4 regions of the Serratia sp. AR11 genome follow, and region 3 is predicted to be linked to each of the others. Evidence: predicted binding sites of a transcription regulator. Region 3 holds the regulator's gene; each other region holds the start of a gene.
The links. Region 3 encodes CRP, which controls carbon source genes, mostly activating them, when cyclic AMP is high. Its sites were predicted from a motif close to ATGTGANNNNNNTCACAT; they were not measured.
Positions count from the first base shown of each region.

Region 1: ACSOSI_RS00205 (PTS mannitol transporter subunit IICBA) is a predicted target of CRP. The motif match lies at 3,750-3,767, and genes of this name have one in related genera.
Region 2: ACSOSI_RS07985 (ABC-F family ATPase) is a predicted target of CRP. The motif match lies at 3,137-3,154, and genes of this name have one in related genera.
Region 4: aaeR (HTH-type transcriptional activator AaeR) is a predicted target of CRP. The motif match lies at 3,713-3,730, and genes of this name have one in related genera.

Region 1 is NZ_CM150739.1:41,383-47,266, reverse strand. Features, by position in the region: gene ACSOSI_RS00215 (MltR family transcriptional regulator) at 1-277, opposite strand, end outside; gene ACSOSI_RS00210 (mannitol-1-phosphate 5-dehydrogenase) at 372-1,523, opposite strand; gene ACSOSI_RS00205 (PTS mannitol transporter subunit IICBA) at 1,582-3,501, opposite strand; gene ACSOSI_RS00200 (DUF3053 domain-containing protein) at 4,051-4,770, opposite strand; gene ACSOSI_RS00195 (Fic family protein) at 4,957-5,884, shown strand, end outside.
Region 2 is NZ_CM150739.1:1,662,848-1,668,731, reverse strand. Features, by position in the region: gene moeA (molybdopterin molybdotransferase MoeA) at 1-703, shown strand, start outside; gene moeB (molybdopterin-synthase adenylyltransferase MoeB) at 706-1,461, shown strand; gene ACSOSI_RS07985 (ABC-F family ATPase) at 1,518-3,110, opposite strand; gene mchS3 (MchS3 family protein) at 3,302-3,718, opposite strand; gene cynR (transcriptional regulator CynR) at 3,743-4,645, opposite strand; gene ACSOSI_RS07970 (carbonic anhydrase) at 4,760-5,413, shown strand; gene cynS (cyanase) at 5,435-5,884, shown strand, end outside.
Region 3 is NZ_CM150739.1:5,098,340-5,104,223, forward strand. Features, by position in the region: gene ACSOSI_RS24125 (LysE family translocator) at 1-323, opposite strand, end outside; gene ACSOSI_RS24130 (hydrolase) at 442-1,422, shown strand; gene ACSOSI_RS24135 (YheU family protein) at 1,419-1,652, shown strand; gene ACSOSI_RS24140 (phosphoribulokinase) at 1,804-2,673, shown strand; gene ACSOSI_RS24145 (OsmC family protein) at 2,713-3,120, opposite strand; gene crp (cAMP-activated global transcriptional regulator CRP) at 3,500-4,132, shown strand; gene ACSOSI_RS24155 (YccS/YhfK family putative transporter) at 4,187-5,884, shown strand, end outside.
Region 4 is NZ_CM150739.1:4,899,504-4,905,387, forward strand. Features, by position in the region: gene ACSOSI_RS23170 (ribonuclease) at 1-82, opposite strand, end outside; gene aaeB (p-hydroxybenzoic acid efflux pump subunit AaeB) at 326-2,293, opposite strand; gene aaeA (p-hydroxybenzoic acid efflux pump subunit AaeA) at 2,293-3,228, opposite strand; gene aaeX (p-hydroxybenzoic acid efflux pump operon protein AaeX) at 3,236-3,439, opposite strand; gene aaeR (HTH-type transcriptional activator AaeR) at 3,748-4,659, shown strand; gene ACSOSI_RS23195 (hypothetical protein) at 4,622-4,999, opposite strand; gene ACSOSI_RS23200 (zinc ribbon domain-containing protein) at 5,002-5,283, opposite strand; gene uriH (uridine-preferring nucleoside hydrolase UriH) at 5,492-5,884, shown strand, end outside.

The DNA.
Region 1 (5,884 bases), 440 kb from region 3:
TCAGCAGTTCGGCGTCTTCATATTCGTGACGTGAAATCACCCCCAGCCCATACATCAGCTTCAGACGTACCGACAGCTCACCCAATGGACCGGCGCCGGACAATAGCGGTTCGACGGCATACTTCACCGCATAGTCATCTTTGCGGAACACCTGCACCACCAGCACGTTCAGCGCCTCCGCCAGCAGCTCTACCGCCGCGATCAGGAAACTGCGCACCGTCTTGCCTGCGTTCAGCCGTTCCAGAACCTTATTTTCAAATGCCTGTGCTTCTTCCATCGTCGCTTTTCGAATGGCCTGGGTGGCGCCGTCAATGCCGAAGTCGGGGTGTAGGGGCGCAACTTGCTGCGCCCGAAGATTCATCATATTGAATCTACTTTTGCATGGCGTTATACACAGCAACCGCCTGTTCTACAACCTCACTTTCCACCGGCAGGCCGGAAATTTGCGCCAGCGCCGCTTTTGGCCCCAGTTTGGCCAGCAGTTCCACCAGCTCTTTGGCCTGCGGATCCTGCTCGCTGCGGTAGCTCATGGCGGCGGCTATACCCTGGATCAGGTTGGCGTGCGGCAGACCGTACTCCAGCGTGCCGAGCAGCGGCTTGATCAGGCGATCGCCGGCGCTCAGCTTGCGCAGTGGCTGACGGCCCACGCGCTCCACGTCGTCTTGCAGATAGGGGTTTTCAAAGCGGCTGAGGATTTTGTCGATGTAAGCGGCGTGCTTGGCGGCGTCAAAACCGTAGCGTTTGATCAGCACCGCACCGCTCTCTTCCATCGCGCCTTTCACCACCTGGCGGATCTTCGGGTCAAGAATGGCATCGCGAATGGTCTGCAGGCCGGCCTGTTGCCCAAGATAAGCGGTAATCGCATGGCCGGTATTGAGCGTGAACAACTTGCGCTCAACAAACGCCATCAGGTTGTCGGTCAGTTCCATGCCGGCAATCGCCGGTGGCTGGCCCTTGAACTGGGTTTGATCGACAATCCACTCGCTGAAGGTTTCTACCGTCACTTCCAGCGGATCGCTGCTGCCCGCTTCCGCCGGCGGTACAATGCGGTCAACCGCCGAATCAACGAAGCCCACATGCTGTAGGGCCCATGCCTGATCTTCCTGCGGCAGGACATCAAACACGTGCTGTTTTAACTGGCTGGTGCCCCGCACCATGTTCTCACAGGCGATGATGTTCAGCGGTTGGCTGTTGCCCTGCTGGTGACGCTTGGTCAGCCCTTTGGCGATAGTCCCGGCAATTTTAGCCAGGATCTGCGGACCCACGGCGGTGGTCACGATATCCGCTTCGGCGATCAGCGCAACCGCCTCTTCACTGCCGCTGTTCACTGCGCTGACGTTGTTGACCTGTTCGACCCTGGCCTGTTCGCCGACCACGTGCACCTGATAACTTTTGCGGCTGTTCAGCAGGTCCAGCACCGTCTGGTTGACGTCGGCAAAGGTCAGTTCGGCCTGCGCGTCCGCCAGCAGCTTGCCGATAAAACCACGGCCAATATTTCCCGCACCGAAATGTAATGCTTTCATATTCCTACCTTTCTAATGTCGAAGGGTGCAGCAAGCTGCACCCCTTAAAATGATTCTGTTATCCGCGTTTTTTGCCGCCCAGCAGATCCAGCACTTCCTGCACGCTGCTGGTATTCGCCAGCCGCTCGATGACGCCGTCGTCATCCAACGCATTGGTCAGGCTGGTGATCACCTGGATATGTTCGTTATTGCGTGCGGCAATACCGATGACCAGCCGCGCCACCTCGTCCTCTTCATCACCGAAACGCACGCCCTGCGGGTATTGGCAGAACACCACGCCGGTGCGCAGTACCCGGTCTTTGGCTTCGATGGTGCCGTGCGGCACGGCGATCGACTCGCCCAGATAGGTGGAGGTCAGTTTCTCGCGCTCCAGCATCGCAGGAACGTATTCCGGCTCAACGTAGCCGCCCTTGACCAGTTGCTCACCGGCAAAGCGGATCGCCTGTTCCTTGTCGCTGGCCTGCAGGTTAAGGAACACGTTGCTTTCGCTGAGGCGGAACAGGTTTTGCTCGCTCGCTTCAAAGCTGTCGTCAAGCCGGCTGATGACTTTCTGTTGGTTATCGGTGGTTTTGTTGGCCGCCACCAGACGCTCGGTCAGATCGCTGTACAGCTTGCTGTCGAGGAAGTTGGTCAGCGAGATATGCTGGGCCTGAGGCGCGTGCCGCATCGCTCGCTCGGTCAGGTCGCGGTGAGTGATCACCAGATCCACATCGTCCGGCAGGCTATTGATGGCGCTGTTGGTCACCGAGATATTTTTCAGCCCGGCATCCGCCACTTTTTTGCGCAGCACCCCGGCTCCCATCGCGCTGGAGCCCATACCGGCATCGCAGGCAACGATGATTTTACGTACCGTGGTCAGATCGCCATCGACCGCTGCATGAGCCGCCGCGCCGCCTTTAGACTGCGACTTCATTTCTTGCATACGGCGAGTTGCATCGATCAGATCGTCCTCTTCTTTCACTTTTGAGGTTTTCAGCAGGAAGCCCGCGACCACAAACGACACCACAAAGGCCGCACCGATAGCCGCCAGGTTAGCGAAATAAGCGCCCTTCGGCGTCATCGCCAGCACCGCCAGAATCGAACCCGGTGAAGCCGGAGAAACCAGACCGCCGTGCAACAGGGTCAGGGTGAATACGCCGGTCATGCCACCCAGGATCACCGCCAACAGCAGACGTGGGTTCATCAGCACGTACGGGAAGTAGATTTCGTGGATACCACCGAAGAAGTGGATGATCGCAGCACCACCGGCAGACTGCTTGGCACTGCCGCGGCCAAAGAACATGTAGGCCATCAGCACGCCCAAGCCCGGGCCTGGGTTGGCTTCGATCAGGAAGAAGATGGATTTGCCGGTTTCGGTCGCCTGCTGGATGCCCAGCGGTGAGAAGATACCGTGGTTAATCGCGTTATTGAGGAACAGGATTTTCGCCGGTTCCACGAAGATTGACGCCAGCGGCAACAGGTTGTTGGTCACCATGATGTTCACGCCGGTAGCCAGGATATGCGACAACCCTTCGACCAGCGGACCAATCGCCATAAACGACAGGATAGCCAGCAGCATACCGATAATGCCGGCGGAGAAGTTGTTCACCAACATCTCAAAACCGCTTTTGATTTTGCCGTCGACCCAGCGGTCAAAATGCTTGATCGCCCAGCCGCCCAGCGGGCCGGCAATCATCGCACCGAGGAACATCGGCATGTCTGCGCCGACAATCACGCCCATGGTGGTGATGGCACCGACCACGCCGCCGCGATCGCCCCCCACCAGACGGCCACCGGTGAAACCGATCAGCAGCGGCAGCAGGTAAGTGATCATCGGGCCAACCAACTTGGCTAAGGTTTCGTTCGGCAGCCAACCGGTAGGAATGAATAACGCGGTGATGATACCCCAGGCGATAAATGCGCCAATGTTGGGCATCACCATGTTGCTTAAGAAGCGGCCAAAGTTCTGAACTTTGACTTTGATGTCTGGTGAAAACATAAAACACACCCCTATTGTTACGCGCTGACAATAGAGCGCGTGATTATTGTTGTTACGATCCAGCTGTGTTGTGGCTGTATGCGAAATGGACTCTATCACGCTGTTTTTACCGTGCGAACTTCACGGATTTTTTGTGATGCAGATCACCAACAACACCCCATCCAATAGGCATTTATAGTGATATACATCACATTTAATCGGTGTAGAAAAAATACAACGCGCCAAATTCGCCCTAAAATCCCGACATAATGCGACGTTGATCACATTTTCATATTGCGTATTTGTTTTTAAATTGTGACATCAATCACAATTTATTTGCTGATGGCTACCGGATCCTGGCCTGGGGGTGTTCTTCCCTGTGAGCATTCATCCCGTCGGGAAATAACAGTGCGATGAATGAAAGAAAACTACATGTCGGAAAAAGATGATTAATTGAAGTGTAGTACAGAAGCGACGCGCAAGAAGTGAGCAAGTGATTGGAAAGACAGGGAGGGAACAGCGAAAGGGAAATGGCAGAAGCCGGGTATGCCGGCTTCTGCTTTTACACTATTACTGAGTGACGCTTGAGACGGTTTTCTGTGCGTTCAGTAAATCCTGCTGCTTGGCGACCAGATTCGACATCATGGTGTTGTACTGCGTTGCCTGCTGGGAAGTACGGAATTGCACGCCGTTATTGTTAAAGCTCACCTGATTACCCTGTGTACGCAGGAAATCCCCAACCTGCACCAGATCCTGAACGAAACTGGCGGTCGCAGGAATAACCGGCATCAGCGCATTGGCCGGCCCGGTGACGATTTTGTCGTAGGCCTGGTTATACACGGCTTTCAGATCGTCAGGTTGCTTCAACGTTGCCCGGGCGGTATCCGCCTGTGACTTGGCCGACTGGATCTGCTGCCCCAGCAGGTTCAGCGCCCCAACGGACTGTTGCAACGAATCGCGCTTGCTCATGTAGTCCTGTGCGGTGCGGATCTGGTTGATTTGATCCAACGCCGGCGTCAGGCTGGCGTCCAGTGACTTGGACAACTGCTGTGAAAAGCCGACCAAAATAGCGTAATCACCGGCATAGTTGCCGAACTTCTGTTTCTGATCTTCGCTCAGCGTCGGGATTTTCGCGCCGCTGCGCATCACCGTATTCTGTATGTAATCAATAAACGCCTTGCGTTGTTCCGGCTCTTTATCGCCGCAAGCAGTCAGTTGCATGACCACCAACAATGCCAATACCGGGGCCAACCAACGCGCGAAATTCCTGCTCTGGATCCCTACCGCCATGTGACATAACTCCTGTTATAAACCTGCTTTTTCATCGGACTCCGTCCCTTTTGCTGCACTCCCTGCGCCTATAAGAATAGATCAACTGAGTGCGATCCGATACGCGATTCACCTTTCGGGGCTTATTCTTCGGTGAAAGGCCAAGCTCTGCGGGTTGGCAAGAGGCTACTGTACCGGCTCAGGAGCATGATACACTTTTGTATCATTTATCACCGGGCCAAGCTGCGCATGTCATCCTATCAGCCACCGTTGACCATCAGCTCACGCATTCTGCATCTGGTAACCGATGTCGGTGCTGCACTGGCGCGCTTAAAAATGCAGGCCGAGCAAGAACATGCCTTACGGCTGCGCCGCATCAACCGCATCCGCACTATTCAGGGCTCTCTGGCTATCGAAGGCAATAGCCTGAGTGAAGAACAGATCACCGCCATCATCGAGGGTAAACGCATCATTGCGCCACCTCGTGAGATCCAGGAAGCACTCAATGCCATTCGTTGCTATGGAAATCTGAACAACTGGCGTCCCGTGCAGGAGAAGGATTTACTCGCCGCACATCTTGTGCTGATGGAGGGTCTGCTGCCTGATGCAGGGCATTATCGCCATGGCGGTGTCGGGGTCATGAACGGTAGAAACGTCATTCATATGGCACCGCCGGCAGAACGGGTCTCGCTGTTAGTGCGTCAACTGCTGGTCTGGTTACAAGAGACAGATCTGCCGCCGCTGATCGGCAGTTGCGTATTTCATTACGAGTTTGAGTTTATTCATCCTTTCGCCGACGGTAACGGACGAATGGGCAGACTGTGGCAAACGCTGATCCTGTCACGTTGGGACCCCCTGTTTGCCAACGTACCGGTTGAAAGCCTGGTACATGACAATCAGCCCGGTTACTACCAAGCGTTGAATGCCAGTAACCAGCAGAGCGACTGTGCTCCCTTCGTTGAGTTTATGCTGGACATGATTTTGCGAGCACTAGAGCAAAGCCTTACCCCCCAAGTCACCCCCCAAGTCACCCCCCAAGTCGCTGAGCTACTGGTGATACTGAAGGGGGAGATGTCACGCGAAGAGATTCAACAAGCACTTCAGCTACAGGATAGAAAATCTTTCCGGGAGCGCT
Region 2 (5,884 bases), 2.1 Mb from region 3:
ACTGAAAGTCGCGGTGTTCTCTACCGGCGACGAATTACAACCGGTCGGCCAGCCGTTACAGGCTGGGCAAATCTACGATACCAATCGCTTTGCGGTGCGCCTGATGCTGGAACAGCTGGGCTGCGAGGTGATCGATCTGGGCATTATCCGCGACAATCAAGAAGCGCTGCGCGCCGCTTTCGAGCAGGCGGACAGTCAGGCCGACGTGGTGATCAGCAGCGGTGGCGTTTCGGTCGGTGAAGCCGACTACACCAAGCAGATGCTGGATGAACTGGGCGAAGTCAGCTTCTGGAAGCTGGCGATCAAACCGGGTAAGCCTTTTGCCTTCGGCAAGCTGAAACACGCCTGGTTCTGTGGCCTGCCGGGCAACCCGGTTTCTGCCGCCCTGACCTTCTACCAACTGGTGCAACCGCTGCTGGTAAAACTGGCCGGCCACAGCGACTGGCAGTTGCCACCGCGTCTGCAAGCACGCGCATTGACGCCGTTTAAGAAAGCACCGGGCCGTCTCGACTTCCAGCGCGGCGTATTCAGCAGTAACGCCCATGGCGAGTTGGAAGTCAGCAGCACCGGCCATCAAGGCTCGCACGTGTTCAGTTCATTCAGCCAGGGTAACTGTTTTATCGTACTGGAGCGCGATCGCGGTTCCGTAGCAGTGGGTGAAAAGGTGGAAATTGAGCCTTTCAACGCCCTGCTGAGGAGCTAAGCATGCTGCCGGAATTAACCGATGCCGAAGCATTGCGCTATAACCGCCAGATTATCCTGCGCGGTTTCGACTTCGACGGTCAGGAAAAGCTGAAAGCCGCACGGGTAATGATTGTTGGCCTGGGCGGTTTGGGTTGCGCCGCCGCGCCCTATTTGGCTGCCGCAGGGGTGGGGCATCTGACGCTGGTTGATTTCGACACTGTTTCGCTCTCCAACCTGCAACGCCAGATCCTGCACCGCGACGCGCGCATTGACATGGCGAAGGTTGATTCGGCGCGTATCGAACTGAGCGCCATCAATCCGCATATCCATATTGATGCCGTTGACGGGCAACTGGACGATGAACAGATGGCGGCACAGATTGCCGCCAACGATCTGGTGCTGGACTGTACCGACAACGTGGCAACGCGCGATCTGCTCAACCGCCTGTGCCATGCGCAGCGCAAACCGCTGGTGTCCGGCGCGGCGATCCGTATGGAAGGGCAACTCAGCGTCTTCACTTACCAGGCCAATGAACCTTGCTACCGCTGTCTGAGCCGGTTATTCGGTGATAACGCCCTGACCTGTGTCGAGGCCGGTGTGATGGCACCGCTGGTGGGTACCATCGGCACTCTGCAGGCTATCGAGGCCATCAAACTGCTGACGCAATACGGGCAGCCGCTCACCGGCAAACTGCTGATGTTTGACGCCATGACCATGCAGTTCCGTGAGATGAAGCTGCCGAAGGATCCGCAGTGCGAAGTGTGTGGCGGGGAATAGCAGACACAAAAAAGGCGGGAATATTCGCTCCCGCCTTTTTAATGCCGTAACAGAAGTTACACGATACCCTGGCTACGCAGATAGTCTTCGTAGTTGCCGGTAAAGTCGATAACCTTGGTCGGTGTCATTTCCAGTACGCGGGTCGCCAGCGAGCTAACGAACTCACGGTCGTGGGAAACGAAGATCAGGGTGCCTTCGTACATTTCCAACGCCATGTTCAGCGACTCGATGGATTCCATATCCAGGTGGTTAGTCGGTTCATCCATAATCAGGATGTTAGGGCGCTGCATCATCAGCTTGCCGAACAGCATGCGGCCCTTTTCACCACCAGACAGCACCTTAACTTTCTTCTTGATGTCGTCCTGGCTGAACAGTAAACGCCCCAGCACGCTGCGAACGGCCTGCTCGTCGTCCTTTTCCTGCTTCCACTGGCTCATCCAGTCGAATACCGTCAGGGTGTCATCGAACTCGTATTCATGATCCTGCGCGTAGTAACCAATCTTGGCGTTTTCAGACCATTTCACGCTGCCGCTGTCCGGCTGTGCATCGCCAACCAGGGTTTTCAGCAAGGTAGACTTACCGACACCGTTCGGGCCCAGCACCGCCACTTTCTCGCCCACTTCAACCATCAGGTTGAGCTTGCTGAACAGTGGACCGTTGTCGAAGCCTTTGGTCAGCGCCTCCACTTCCAGTGCGTTACGGAACAGTTTTTTGTCCTGATCGAAACGGATGAACGGGTTCTGACGGCTTGAAGCCTTCACTTCTTCCAGCTGGATCTTGTCTATCTGGCGGGCGCGTGAGGTGGCCTGTTTGGATTTGGAGGCGTTGGCGCTGAAGCGGCTGACGAACGACTGCAGTTCGTTAATCTGTGCCTTCTTCTTGGCGTTATCCGCCATCAGACGTTCACGCGATTGCGTGGCCGCCGTCATGTATTCGTCATAGTTACCCGGATACACGCGCAGTTCGCCGTAGTCCAGATCCGCCATGTGAGTACACACCATGTTCAGGAAGTGACGGTCGTGCGAAATGATAACCATGGTGCTGTTACGCTCGTTCAGCACCTGCTCCAGCCAGCGAATGGTATCGATGTCCAGGTTGTTCGTCGGTTCGTCGAGCAGCAGGATTTCCGGATCGGAGAACAGGGCCTGTGCCAGCAACACACGCAGCTTAAAGCCCGGCGCGATTTCGCTCATCGGGCCATAATGCTGTTCGACCGGGATGCCAACACCGAGCAGCAGCTCGCCGGCACGCGCTTCGGCGGTGTAACCGTCCATTTCGCCGTAAGCCACTTCCAGATCGGCCACTTTATAGCCGTCTTCTTCGCTCATTTCGGCCATAGCGTAAATACGGTCACGCTCTTCTTTCACTGCCCACAGTTCATGGTGGCCCATGATAACGGTGTCCAGCACGCTGTATTGCTCAAAAGCGAACTGATCCTGACGCAGTTTACCCAGACGCTCGTTCGGATCGAGGAACACGTTGCCGCCGCTCGGTACCAGATCGCCGCCCAGGATTTTCATAAAGGTGGATTTGCCGCAGCCGTTGGCCCCGATCAAACCATAGCGGTTACCGCCACCAAATTTTACAGAGATGTTTTCAAACAGCGGCTTACTGCCAAACTGCATAGTAATGTTGTTAGTGCTTAACACAGCGCTCGCTCTTCATATCATTAGGAATGTGATTTGGCGCGCATTATGCCATAACGAGGATAAGAGATCGCGGGAAGTTTTGGTGACAATTTGAGCAATGGTGCGGTGGCAGAAAAAGCCAGACACTGCGCGGAGCCTTGAGGCCGGAGGCAGTAAATCCCATCCGGCGGATTGAAGGGGAATTAATACATTCACCAGCAGCCATGTTTTAAGATATTGAAATAGACCTCTTTAAACTTTTCTGTCCTTAAAATATCCCCTTTCAATACCGAAACCGGTTTATCCCACTCTTGGGCGAAATCGGCTTCGCCGTTATTGTTATTTAGTTTTTTTAAGCCACAGGCAGCATAAAGTTTGGCTTCTGGCGTTGCCTGCGGATTTTTGGCAATACGCAAGAAAATGTCCCCCGCATCCTGATAGGTTAGGATTCTTATTAGCTCGGTCTCGCCAACGCTGCCAATGCCAACAAACCCATTCATTCCCAAAGAGAAATCGCTGACTTTGGATAAAACATTTTCTGTCTCTTCGCGGCTTTGCTCAGCGGCGTAGCCAGAGAGGGAACAGAAAGAAACAACAAGCAAAGTCACAACGCGCAAAATCATTTTCATAAAAATTTCTCTATTCAAGCGCTTTTATACCGGGTTGGCATGTGTCGACATAAAAGCCTGCTGATGTAAAACCGCAACAAACGCCTGCGATGCCGCGCTGCGGTAAGCGCTTTTGCGTTGCAGTGATACCGCCCGACGCGCTGGCAGGGCAACGGCAAGTTGTACCGACCGCAACTGCGGATCCGCCTGGGCGATCGCCGCCGGTAGAATGGTGGCAAGCTGACCACGGCGCACAATCTCGAGGATAGCACCAATCGCATTGGCTTCTACCGCCACCCACGGGCAGATACTCTGCTGGCGACAATAACCGTCGATGAACTGACGGGTAGCAAAATCTTCGCTCAGTAAAGCCAGGGGTTGCCGTTCAAGCTCTTCCGCCGTCAAAGGATGTTGCCGTTGGGCCAAAAGATGATCTGCGCCAACCACCATATTTAACGATTCACTAAACAGGTCGTTGGCCTCGATATCTGGCGACTGCGCCTGGCCAAAAGCAATACCCAAATCCAACTGATCCTCCGCCAGCAACGCCTCGATTCTGTCCTGAGTCATTTCTTGAATACTTAGCGATATCCCCGGATAACGCCGATAAAAGGCATCGATAACCGGGCCAACCAGGTAGGCGCTAAAGGTCGGCGTCATTGCCAACCTCAGATTGCCACGCTCCAGCGTCGCCACGTCATGGATCGCGCGCGCACCTTCGTCCAGATCCTGTAATGCCCGGCGGGCATAGCGCATCCAGGCCGCACCGGCATCGGTCAGGCGCACGGTTCGGCCACTGCGATCCAACAGCGGCGTACCCAGCGTTTCCTCCAGCTGTTTGATTTGCTGTGACAGCGTGGGCTGCGAAACGTGCAGCACTTCGGCAGCGCGTGTGAAGTTGCCCTGCTCGGCAACGGCCAGAAAATAACGAATATGTCGCAACAGCATAGCGCCCCTACTATTAGTAATTCCTATAGTGATCATTATAAATGGGTCTTAGACCCTATAGCCAGAGCGGCGCAAGATACGTCCATCGCTTAACAGCACCCAGATGGAGGCAGTATGAAAGAGGTTATTGAAGGCTTTTTGAAGTTCCAGCGTGAGGCGTTTGTCGAACGCACGGCACTGTTCCAGCGGCTGGCGACCCAGCAGAGCCCACGCACCCTGTTTATCTCCTGTTCCGACAGCCGTCTGGTGCCGGAACTGATTACCCAGCGCGAACCGGGCGACCTGTTTGTGATCCGCAATGCCGGCAATATCGTGCCTTCGTTCGGCCCGGAGCCGGGTGGCGTCTCCGCATCAGTAGAATATGCCGTCTCTGCACTCGGCGTTGAAGATATCGTGATCTGCGGGCATTCCGACTGTGGCGCAATGACCGCCATCGCCACCTGCCAGTGTCTGCAACATATGCCGACCGTGGCTAACTGGCTGCGCTATGCCGACTCAGCCAAGGTGGTCAATCAGGCTTATCAGCATGCATCCGAAAGTGAGAAAGTCAGTTCGATGGTGCGTGAGAACGTCATCGCACAGCTGAACAATATCAAGACCCACCCGTCGGTGGCACTGGCGCTTGAACAAGGCCGGTTGAAGCTGCACGGTTGGGTGTATGACATCGCCAGCGGCGGCATTGAAGCGCTGGATGGCGAAACCCGCCGTTTTATTCCGCTGGCAACCAATCCTGAGGTCACGGCAACCCCTGCCGTATCTCGCTTTTAATTTCATTTATAAGGAAACAATATGACTCAGTCACTGCACTACTCATCCCCGCGCGAAACCCTGACCGACACCATTATGATGGCCAAGATCCGCAAAAACCTGACCTTCGAAGCGATTAACCAGGGTACTGGCCTGAGTCTGGCGTTCGTCACCGCCGCCCTGCTGGGCCAGCATCCGCTGCCGGAACAGGCCGCCCGCGTGGTGGCTGAGAAGCTGGATCTGGATGAAGATGCCATTCGCCTGCTACAAACCATTCCGCTGCGCGGCAGCATCCCCGGCGGCGTGCCGACCGACCCGACCATTTATCGTTTCTACGAAATGGTGCAAATCTACGGATCCACGCTGAAAGCCCTGGTGCATGAGCAGTTTGGCGACGGCATTATCAGCGCGATCAACTTCAAGCTGGATATCAAAAAAGTGCCGGATCCAGAGGGTGGCGAACGCGCGGTGATCTCCCTCGACGGTAAGTAC
Region 3 (5,884 bases):
ATCGGTTTGGGCGGTGCCACGTCGGTTTCCAGCTTTTCATAAGCGGCTGTAGCCACTTTCCATGCCAGCCACAGCAGATACAGGCTACCGAGAATTTTCAGCACCAGATGCAGCGCCGGATAAACCAGAATCAGGCTGCCGACGCCGAACGCCACCAGCAGCAAAATGCTTTGCATGCCGAGCATGATGCCAATCATCAGCAACAGTGAACGCATAAAGCCAAAGTTGGCACCGGAAGTGGTCAGTAACATATTGTTGGGGCCAGGTGTGATCGCGGCAACCCACAGAAAACCTAACATCGAAAGAAATAAACTCGCATCCATCAGGCGGGCGCTCCTCACCCAGGTCATTTTTTGCAGTATTATTGTTAACTCAGGCTAGTGAAGCTAACAGCGCACTAATCATCCCACAATAGTTGCCAATAAGAATTTTACTCAGGTTATGCATGAATCCTTTCGCCCTTTGACCGGGGCCAGTAATCCGCACCTGCAAACGCTGCTGCCACGGCTGGTGCGTCGCCGCGTGCAGTTGAAACCCCACTGGCAACGGCTGGAACTGCCCGACGGCGACTTTGTCGATCTCGCCTGGAGCGAAGATCCGGCTCAGGCCAGCGGCAAGCCGCGAGTGGTGCTGTTCCACGGCCTGGAAGGCAACTTCTACAGCCCCTATGCCCATGGCCAACTCAATGCCTGGCGTGAAAAGGGCTGGCTCGGGGTGGTAATGCATTTTCGCGGTTGCAGCGGTGTGCCGAACCGCAAGCAGCGTATCTACCATTCTGGTGAAACGGAAGATGCGCGCTTCTTCCTCCAGTGGCTGCGTGCTACCTACGGAGAAGCCCCCACCGCTGCCGTTGGCGTTTCGCTCGGCGGCAACATGCTGGCCTGTTATCTGGCACAACAGGGCGCCGACAGCCTGCTGCAGGCGGCGGTGGTGGTTTCTGCGCCACTGATGCTGGAACCCTGTTCGTGGCGGATGGACCAAGGCTTCTCGCGGGTCTATCAGCACTACCTGCTCGGGCAGTTGAAACAAAACGCCACCCGCAAACTGCTGCACTATCCTGATACGCTGCCGCTCAAACTGCCGCAGCTCAAGGCATTGCGTCGGATCCGCGACTTTGATGATGCCATTACCTCGCGCATCCATGGCTTTAGCGACGCCACCGATTATTACCGCCGTTGCAGCGCCCTGCCGTTGTTACCGTCGATCCAAACGCCGCTGTTGATCATCCATGCCAAGGACGATCCTTTTATGACCGACGAAGTGATCCCCGAAACCGCCACGCTGCCGCACAATATTGAATATCAATTGACCGAGTTTGGCGGTCACGTCGGTTTTGTCGGCGGCACATTGAAAAAACCCCATATGTGGCTGGAATACCGTATTCCATCCTGGCTTGCCCCTTACCTGGAAACAACCAAGTGATCATCCCCTGGAAAGAACTGGAAACCGAGACCCTCAATAGCCTGATCGAGTCCTTTGTGCTGCGCGAAGGTACCGACTACGGCGAGCATGAACGTTCGCTGGAACAGAAAGTGGAAGACGTGCGCCGCCAGCTGAAAAACGGCGAGGTGCTGCTGGTGTGGTCAGAACTGCATGAGACCATCAACATCATGCCGCGCGGGCAGTTCCGCGCCGGACAAGAAGAAATTTAGTGCTTATCGGTTCTATGACTGACGGAAAAAATCAGGTAACAATGAGGGATTGCAAACCAACGCGCAGTATTTTGCCCTAGGCGAAAGGGTGTCAAACAGACCAATAATGATATCTGACACCGGCGCATTAAACACGGAGTGACCCATCACCATGTCCGCCAAACATCCCGTTATCGCAGTGACCGGCTCCAGCGGTGCCGGCACCACCACCACCAGCGTGGCGTTCCGTAAAATCTTTCAGCAGTTGAACATCCGCGCCGCGGAGCTGGAAGGCGACAGTTTCCATCGCTATACCCGGCCGGAAATGGACGCGGCGATCCGCAAAGCGCGCGATCTTGGCCGTCATATCAGCTATTTCGGCCCCGAGGCCAACGACTTTGGCCTGCTGCAACAAAGCTTTAGCGAGTACGGCACCAACGGCACCGGCCGTTCACGCAAGTATCTGCACACCTACGATGAAGCGGTACCCTATAACCAGGTTCCCGGTACCTTTACCCCGTGGGAAGCCTTACCGGCACCGACCGACGTGCTGTTTTATGAAGGGCTGCACGGCGGCGTAGTGACCGAGCACAACGACGTGGCCAAGCATGTCGATTTGCTGGTCGGCGTGGTGCCTATCGTTAACCTGGAATGGATCCAAAAGTTAATCCGCGATACCGGCGAGCGCGGCCACTCTCGTGAAGCGGTGATGGATTCGGTGGTACGTTCGATGGAAGACTACATCAACTACATCACGCCGCAGTTTTCCCGCACCCATATCAACTTCCAGCGGGTGCCGACGGTAGATACCTCCAACCCGTTCGCCGCCAAGGCGATCCCCTCGCTGGACGAGAGCTTTGTGGTGATCCACTTCCGCGGCCTGGATCAGATCGATTTCCCTTATCTGCTGGCGATGCTGCAGGGTTCTTTTATCTCGCATATCAATACGCTGGTGGTGCCGGGCGGCAAAATGGGGCTGGCGATGGAGTTGATTATGGCGCCGCTGGTGCAGCAACTGCTGGAAGGCAAAAAAATCGAATAGCTTACCGGAGCGCGGCAACAAGCCGCGCTCCTTTATCCGTCAGGACACTGCGCGGATCTCAAAGCTGTGGGTCACGCTGGCAGCCTTGCTCAGCATCAATGACACCGAACAGTATTTCTCGGCGGAAAGATTCACCGCGCGCTCGACAATTTTGTCACTTAAATCTTTACCGGTGACGATGAAATGCAGGTTGATATGGGTAAACAGTCGTGGCGCCTCCTCACGCCGCTCGGAGGTTAATTTCACCTCGCAGTCGCGCACATCGTTACGTCCTTTTTGCAGGATCGACACCACATCTATCGCGCTGCAACCTCCCACCGACATCAGTACCATTTCCATTGGGCTGGGGGCTTTATCCCCGGCGTTGCCGTCCATCAGCACCTGATGGCCAGACGCGGATTCACCCAGAAACGTCAACCCTTCCACCCACTTAACTCTTGCCTGCATACTGGTCACTCCGGTTAATTTCTTAAAATCAGACTACGCTTTCGCATAGAAACTGGCAACGGAACCTGATGCTAATCATGCTGAAGCGAGACAACACAAGACACCCGCCTCACTCTGTGCTACAAACAGAGCCGCAATAAATCTTTCCGGGACACTGATTTCAGGGAAACTCCCAGGGAAAGGCTCCTTTACCGGTATGTTAACAGAATGTAGCTTGCAGCTCTCCCGGCAAGTTAATATGCTAGGGCGACAGCGTATATTTATGACACGCCTCAAAACCTGCTGACAGCCACCATTAAAAGAACGGCGACAGCACGTTTTACAGGGAACTCTGACCCCTGTGACACAAGGCAGCGATAACAACAGAGGATAACAGCGAATGGTTCTCGGCAAACCGCAAACAGACCCTACTCTCGAATGGTTCCTGTCTCATTGCCATATCCACAAATATCCATCCAAAAGTACGCTGATTCACCAAGGTGAAAAGGCTGAAACGCTTTACTACATCGTCAAAGGCTCCGTCGCGGTGCTGATTAAGGATGAAGAGGGTAAAGAGATGATCCTGTCCTACCTTAACCAGGGGGATTTCATCGGCGAGCTTGGATTATTTGAAGAAGGTCAGGAGCGTAGCGCCTGGGTTAGGGCGAAAACCGCCTGTGAAGTGGCTGAAATTTCCTATAAGAAATTCCGCCAGTTGATTCAGGTTAACCCGGACATCCTGATGCGCCTGTCAGCTCAGATGGCAAACCGTCTGCAGATCACATCTGAGAAAGTGGGTAACCTTGCTTTCCTGGACGTTACGGGCCGCATCGCGCAAACCCTGCTGAACCTGGCGAAACAGCCTGATGCCATGACCCACCCGGATGGTATGCAGATTAAAATTACCCGCCAGGAAATTGGCCAGATCGTCGGTTGCTCACGTGAAACCGTGGGTCGTATTCTGAAAATGCTGGAAGATCAAAACCTGATCTCCGCCCACGGCAAAACTATTGTCGTTTACGGCACGCGTTAATCACTGAAAAAACGGCGCGATGATTCGCGCCGTTTTTTTATGCCCCGAGTCATCATGTGGCGCCGACTGATCTACCACCCGGAAGTTAATTACGCACTGCGGCAAACGCTGGTGCTTTGCCTGCCGGTACTGTTTGGCTTGCTGATAGGCCAACTGCAATATGGCCTGCTATTTTCCCTGGTTCCCGCCTGCTGTAACATCGCCGGGCTGGACACGCCTCACAAACGTTTTTTCAAACGCCTGATCGTCGGCGGTTCACTGTTCGCACTCAGCAGTTTGTTACTGCAGCAAGCCCTGTTATGGCAGTTGCCGCTGCCGATACTGATGCTCGGCCTGGCGCTGCTGCTCGGCGTCAGCGGTGAAATCAGCCCGTTACACGCCCGTCTGCTGCCCGCTGCGCTGGTTGCCGCCATCTTCTCCCTCAGCATGGCCGGTTCAGTACCGCTTTGGCATGCGCCGCTGTTATATGTGGTCGGCACCGCCTGGTACGGGCTGTTCACCTGGTTCTGGTTCAAACTGTGGAAAGAGCAGCCGATGCGCGAGTCGCTCAATCAGCTCTATCTGGAGTTGGCGGACTACTTCGAGGCCAAATACTCACTGCTGACCCAGCATACCGATCCACAGACCGCGTTACCGCCGTTGTTGGTTCGTCAGCAAAAGGTGATGGATCTGATTACTCTGCTGTATCAGCAGCTAAACTTTCTGCCGCACGCCAGTAACCTCGAGCAAAAACGTCTGCAACGAACCTTTCAGGTCGCGCTGGATTTGCAGGAACACATCACCGTCAGCCTGCACCTGCCGGAAGAAGTACAAAAGCTGGTGGAACAGAGCCAGGCCGAAGCGATTATCCGCCGCAACGCACAGGTGATTGCCGGCCGGCTACGCACGGTGGCGCACGATATTCTCTATCACCAGCATTCGCAGCGCTTCAATATGGGCAATGAACTGGCAGCATTGGAAAAAGTAGCGGCACAGCACCCGGATAATCCGGTGGGTCAGTTCTGCTACTACCACTTCAGTCGCATCGCCCGTCTGCTGCGTACTCAGCATCCACTCTATCGGCGTGACCTGATGGCCAATCAAAACCGCCTGCCGTTTTGGCCGGCGCTGGTCAGTTATCTGTCGTTCAAATCCAATGCCCTGCGTAATGCGGCACGATTAGGCGTCACGCTGGCGGCAGGCAGCAGCCTGGGGATGATTTTCAACCTGCCGAAACCCTACTGGATCCTGCTCACCATCATGCTGGTGAGCCAGAACGGCTACAACGCCACCCGGGTGCGCATCCAACACCGTGCGCTCGGTACTTTGGCCGGGCTGGTGATCGCCGCCGGTCTGCTGCAATTACAACTGCCCGAGGCCGAAACCCTGAGCGTGATGCTGGTGATTACGCTGCTGGCCTATATGGTGTCACGTAAAAATTACGGATTGGCGGTGATTGGTTTTACGGTGACGGCGGTCTATACCCTGCAATTACTGGCGCTGAACGGCACGAATTTCCTGGTACCGCGTCTGATCGACACCCTGATTGGCTGCGTACTGGTGTTCGGCAGTACCATTTGGCTGTGGCCACAGTGGCAAAGCGGGCTGCTGCGCAAGAATGCCCATCAGGCGCTGGAGAACGATCAGCAGGCGTTACGTTTGTTGCTGGAAGAGCAAGAGCCGGATCCCACTGCACTGGCCTACGCACGCATGCAGGTCAATCAGGCGCACAACGCGTTATTCACCTCACTGAATCAGGCGATGCAGGAACCG
Region 4 (5,884 bases), 200 kb from region 3:
TCACCCGATCGTTACTGCGCATTGCAGTAAAGCCGGCTATCACAACGGCGATAACGATCGCCACGAGGATCCGCTTATTCATTGCTGTCCCTGATTTATGGCCGACAGGGGCGCATCAACACCCATGCTGGTTGGATTTATAGATGAAAAGGATGAAGCAGAGATGACTGGCATGTAACGTTTTCACTTCAGGGAAAGCGCGCCGAACAACCTGCATCACCCGTTCAAGCTAATCATGCCATTTTGCAGCCGGTCAGGCACTCAGTGCAACTCTGAAACGGGGCTATCTCAGGCAAGTATAGCCCCGGCAAGAAAATTTGAGGTATCAGTCAATCAGGGCGTGACGATAGCGATACAGCATGTCGGCCAGACGTTTTACCGGCCCGGTAACGCTGAGCGGGGCCTGATAATCCACCAGCTTCTGCTGATAATCGTTCATTTCACTCAACAGCCGATCGTAATAATAAGCACGTTTTACCTCGTTCTTCGCCGAGACCATGTGGTCGGCGGTACTGCGGATCTGCTTATGGAAAGCCGAAAGCTCCTCGCTAACCGGGATCTCAGCCCGCTGCATACGCTGGTGAGCGATAATCAGGTTCAGCGCCAATCGGTACTTGGCAATATCGTTCGGGAACATCATCAGCAGCTGATTCAACTGCTGATACAGCGCAGGCAGGTGGTTTTGCTGACGGCGTGCGGCCTTGGTAGTCAGCGCCGATACCGCGCTGCCGACAAACTGGTTCAGCAAGGTGCGACCGGTACGTTCACGCGAGTTATCGCGGATCAGCAGCAGCACCATCAGGCCCACACAGCTGCCGAGGAACTGGCCAAGCGCACCATCAAGGAACTGCGTGACGTTGAACTCCATCGGGTTGCTCAATACCAGAATATTGATGGTCCCCGCCAGCAGGCCAAGCGAGCCCAACCGTCGTTTCTGCACCTCGATACCGATGAAAAACGCCAGCAAGCCCAGACTGAGGCACAGCAGTAAAATACTTTGCTGAGTCGCCGGCAGGATCACCATAAAATACAGTGAGCCGACCGGGATCGCCGCCAGCATACCCAGGATAAAGTCCATCGCCACCATGCGCGGTGCCGGGGTGCGCATCGCCAGGGAGGTGATCACCGCAATGATCACCATAAAGCCGCTGCCGGAGGTCCAGCCGGTCCACAGCCACAGCAGGCTGCCAAAGGCCGTCGCCACAAAGGTGCGCAGACCGTTAATCATCGCGTGGTGTCTTTCCGCCGAGGTCGGTTTAACCACCACCTCACTGCTCAACACCCCTTCTTCTACCGAACTGATACTGCTGTTGGTGTGTACGCCTTTGGCCAGCAGCAGGTAGCGAGTGGCCGCCCCCACCCAACTGGTGATGGTCACTAATGTCTCGTCGGTACGGTTAGTGGTCAGCACCTGCCGCAACAACTTCATGCGTTTATGGATTTCCTGCGGCGTTTGAGCCGGAACCATCAGCAACTCGCGAACGTTTTCTTTCAGCGCATCCGGGTGGTTCAACAGGATTAAATAGGTCTCGCAGGCCTGGGTAATCAACGTCAGCGAAAGCGTATGCAGCGCCAGAATGCGGCGATTCACCTTTTGCCAGCGTGATGACTCCATCATCAGGTTGCTGCGCATGCCGTTCAGCGCTGTGGTGCTCTTCACCAAATTGCTCCAGGCACGGTCGATATCTTCTTTCTCGGCATTGCTGATGCACATCTGCATCAACAGGTACTGATCCACCAGCAGTTTATCCACCGCCCGGTCGATATCCTGTTTGATTGAACGCGGCGAGAACAGCAAGTCTGCCAACACGGCGCTGACGATCCCCAGCACGATCTCACTGCAGCGCTCAATAGCGAACTGCGGCGCTTCCAGCAGATGCGCTTCGCTGCTGGCAACGGTGACAATAATGATTAGCGCGGTATAACCCGCCAGGCCCCAGGCATAGGAGTTTTCAACTTTAACCAGAGAGGAAATCCAGGTGCAGAAGCCGGCCCAGATGCAGCACAGCAGCAACATCACCACCGGCGCACGCGCCGTAGTGACGATAATCGCTATGCCGACAAAGCAGCCGATGAATGTGCCGATAATACGCAGCCAACCGCGATGACGAATAGCACCGGAAAAAGGCTCGCCGCCCGCGGCAAAGGCCGTACCGGCGGCCACGATGGCGGCGGTCATCGCCGACCAGCGTGGGGTTTCCAGATTGAGATGGAAGCCGACGAACAGCGCAAACACCACCGCAAAGCTGAGCTTGAAGGCAAATCTCAGCCGAATAAAGGTTGGGTTATTCATTAACCGAACTCACGCAGCCGATGCATCAAACGCACAAAAGGCGAGCCGCTGTCGGTAGCGCGGTCATTCTTACCGGTGATCACCACGGTAGCGGTGGTGCCAGCCGGGTACGGGTGCAATTGGTCTTTGTCGTCCAGCAGGATTTTTACCGGCACGCGCTGCGCCAGACGCACCCACTCCAGGTTGCTGTCGATCGACGCCAACCCTTTGCTGTTCACGGTGCTGCTGCTGTTGTTGACGGCGGCGGCCACGCTATCGACGGTGCCGTGCATGATGCGGTTACTGCCCAGCGGAGTGATTTCCGCACGGTCGCCCTTGTTCAGGCCATTGAGCTTGGTTTCTTCCAGATAGGCCAGAATGTAGAAGCTGTTTTTCTTCACCAGCGCCACGGCGACTGAACCCCGGGTGATGTATTCGCCGGCGTGAACGTTCAGGTTGGTGATCCAGCCATCGGCCGGTGCGCGTACCGTAGTGCGTTCCAGATCCAATTTAGCCAGTTCACGGGTCGCTACAGCCTTCGCCAGCTGATGCTCTACGGTTTGCAATACGTTATTCGCCTGGTCGATCTCTTCCTGCGACATCGCCTGCACGCCGAGGCGCACACGGCGGCCGGCTTCACGTCTTTTTTCTGCCGCCAGCGTCTGGTAGTAGGCGACATCGGCATTGGCTTCCGCCAGGGCCTGTTGGTAGCGCGGCTGGTCAATCACCAGCAGCACCTGCCCTTTCTTCACCAGTTGGTTATCCACCAGAGGGACATCGGTCAACAGACCGGTGACGTCCGGGGCGATCGCCACCACGTCGGCGGTGAACTTGGCGTCACGCGTCCACGGGGATTCGGTGTAGAACACCCAGGCCTTGAATATGGCTATGATCCCCAGCAGGACCAGAATCAGAGTGATCGCGATTCGGGTTATTTTTATTGAAAAATTTTTCACAGCGACCTCAAACGAAAAGACAGGTAATCAGATAGAACAAACAGCAGTACAGCGCAGTATTAAACAGCGCTGGATGCCAGACAAAATCGTAAATCCCGGTGGGTTGCAGCAGGCGGCGCAGCAAAAAAAACAGCGCCAGCGAGAGCAGCAACTCAAAAAATATCGGGGGAAACGACAGTCCGAAAATGACCATAACCGGAAGCAAACTCATCAATTTTTCCTTATTGTTCACTGCACCGGGCGTTAAGAACTCTATCCATTCACATTCTCTTTACATTTTAGCTGACACGCACCACAAATTCAGGCCCAGACAGGTCAGGAACCTGAAATAAGAGTAAACTCTGGAGCGTACATCCGCGATAGGGACTGCGAGGATATCGGAGGGATCGGCCACTATGGCGCTGCCGATCGCACTCGCGCGTTAGTAAGGTCTTTTCACCCGACCTGTTTATATTAGCGTGCTTACTATCAAGTCATCAACAATCTGTGATCTAAATCACTTTTAAGCCAGAGTGAATAATGGAAAGACTAAAACGGATGTCGGTATTCGCCAAAGTGGTTGAATGCGGGTCATTTACTGCGGCAGCGCGCCAGTTGGATATGAGCGTTTCGTCTATCAGCCAGACCGTCTCCAAACTGGAAAATGAGCTGCAGGTCAAGCTGCTTAACCGCAGCACGCGCAGCATTGGCCTGACGGAGGCCGGAAAAATCTATTATCAGGGCTGTCGCCGCATGCTGCTGGAAGTCAGCGAAGTGCATGAGCAGCTGTACGCGTTTAACAATACGCCGACCGGCACGCTGCGCATTGGTAGCTCATCCACCATGGCACAAAACGTGCTGGCAACCATGACCGCAGATATGCTCAAAGAGTACCCCGGCCTGACGGTGAACCTGGTGACCGGTATCCCGGCACCGGATCTGATCGCCGACGGGCTGGATGTAGTGATCCGCACCGGCGCGCTGCAGGATTCCAGCCTGTTCTCCAAACGCCTGGGTTCAATGCCGATGGTAGTGTGCGCCGCCAAAAGCTATCTCAGCCAGCACGGCACGCCACTAAAACCAAGCGATATGGTCAATTTTTCCTGGCTGGAATACAGCGTGCGGCCAGACAGCGAGTTCGAGCTGATCGCGCCAGAAGGCATCAGCACGCGCATCTCGCCGCAGGGACGCTTCGTCACCAACGATTCACAGACCATGATCCGCTGGCTGAAAGCCGGGGCCGGTATCGCCTATGCACCGCTGATGTGGGTGATCGAGGAGATCAAACGCGGAGAGATCGAGATCCTGTTCAAAAACTACCATTCGGATCCTCGCCCGGTGTACGCAGTGTACACCGAGAAAGACAAGCTGCCGCTCAAGGTGCAGGTGTGCATCAACTACCTGACCGAGTACTTTAAGCGCGTGGGGGAAGTCTATCAGGGCTACCGCTGAGCAATACACGACGCGCCAAGGTGCCAAGCACCAGTAATGCCAGCATGCCCAGCCCCCAGATTAACCAGACGGCGTACTTCGCCCAGGTGAGCAACAGTGGGAAAGACCCCGCCAGCCAGTTCCCCAGTTGCTGCAACTGCGGCAGCCAAGTGTCCAATAGCGCCTGCGGCACCAGGCTGAGCAAGCCGGTAAGCTGCGGTGCCAACTGTGCCGAACCGCTCTGCGCCAGCCCCGTTAACGCGGGCAACCAGCCCAATACGCCAGAAACGCCCCAGGCCAGCAGCGTCCATAACGCCATTACCGCCAACAGCACTGCCACACTCCATCCACGTTTTGTCATGGCTATCCCCCGTTAGCGGCCTTGCCGCATTGTTGGCAAAAACGGCTGCCCGGTGACAACGGCGCTGAACACCCGCTGCACTGTGCCGCCGCCGTCTCGAAAGGTTGTCCACAACGGTGGCAATAACGGGCGCCGGGCTTGTTAGGTGCCTGACATTGCAGGCATTGTGGCCCCTGCTCGCCGTGTTGGTTATAGCGGTTGCCATGGCGGCCACTGCGATGCCCTGAGCGCTGGTGCCCACCGCCAAAATCGCCTTGTCCCAAGAGTTTTTTCAACAGGCTCATCGCGCTTCTCCTCTGTGCTTTACGCCAGGTTATAGAATAAACCCTGGAGTAAACTCCAGGGTAAAGCGCGCCGAAGGGGATTTACGTTTAATTACATCGCTAAATCAGCAACGCTTTGATGTGGTTAGCAAAAAGCATTATCGGTCATTACCTCGCCCACCACCGGTGCGCTATGCTGCGGGGACCTCTCCCTGCATCAGGAATAACAATGAAAAAAATCATACTGGACTGCGACCCGGGACATGACGACGCGATCGCCATGCTGCTGGCCTGGGGTAACCCGCAGATCGATCTGCTGGCCGTGACCACCGTGGTGGGCAACCAAACGCTGGAGAAGGTCACCCGTAACGCGCTGGCCGTCGCACGCATCGCCAATATTACCGGCGTACCCTTTGCCGCCGGCTGCCCGCGCCCGTTGGTACGCCAGATAGAAGTCGCACCAGATATCCATGGCGAATCCGGCCTGGATGGCCCGGTGTTACCGAAGCCAACGCTGGCGCTGGAACCCTGCCACGCGGTTGATCTGATCATCGATACCATCATGGCTCACCCGCCGGGCAGCGTGACGCTGGTTCCGACCGGCGGCCTGACCAACATCGCC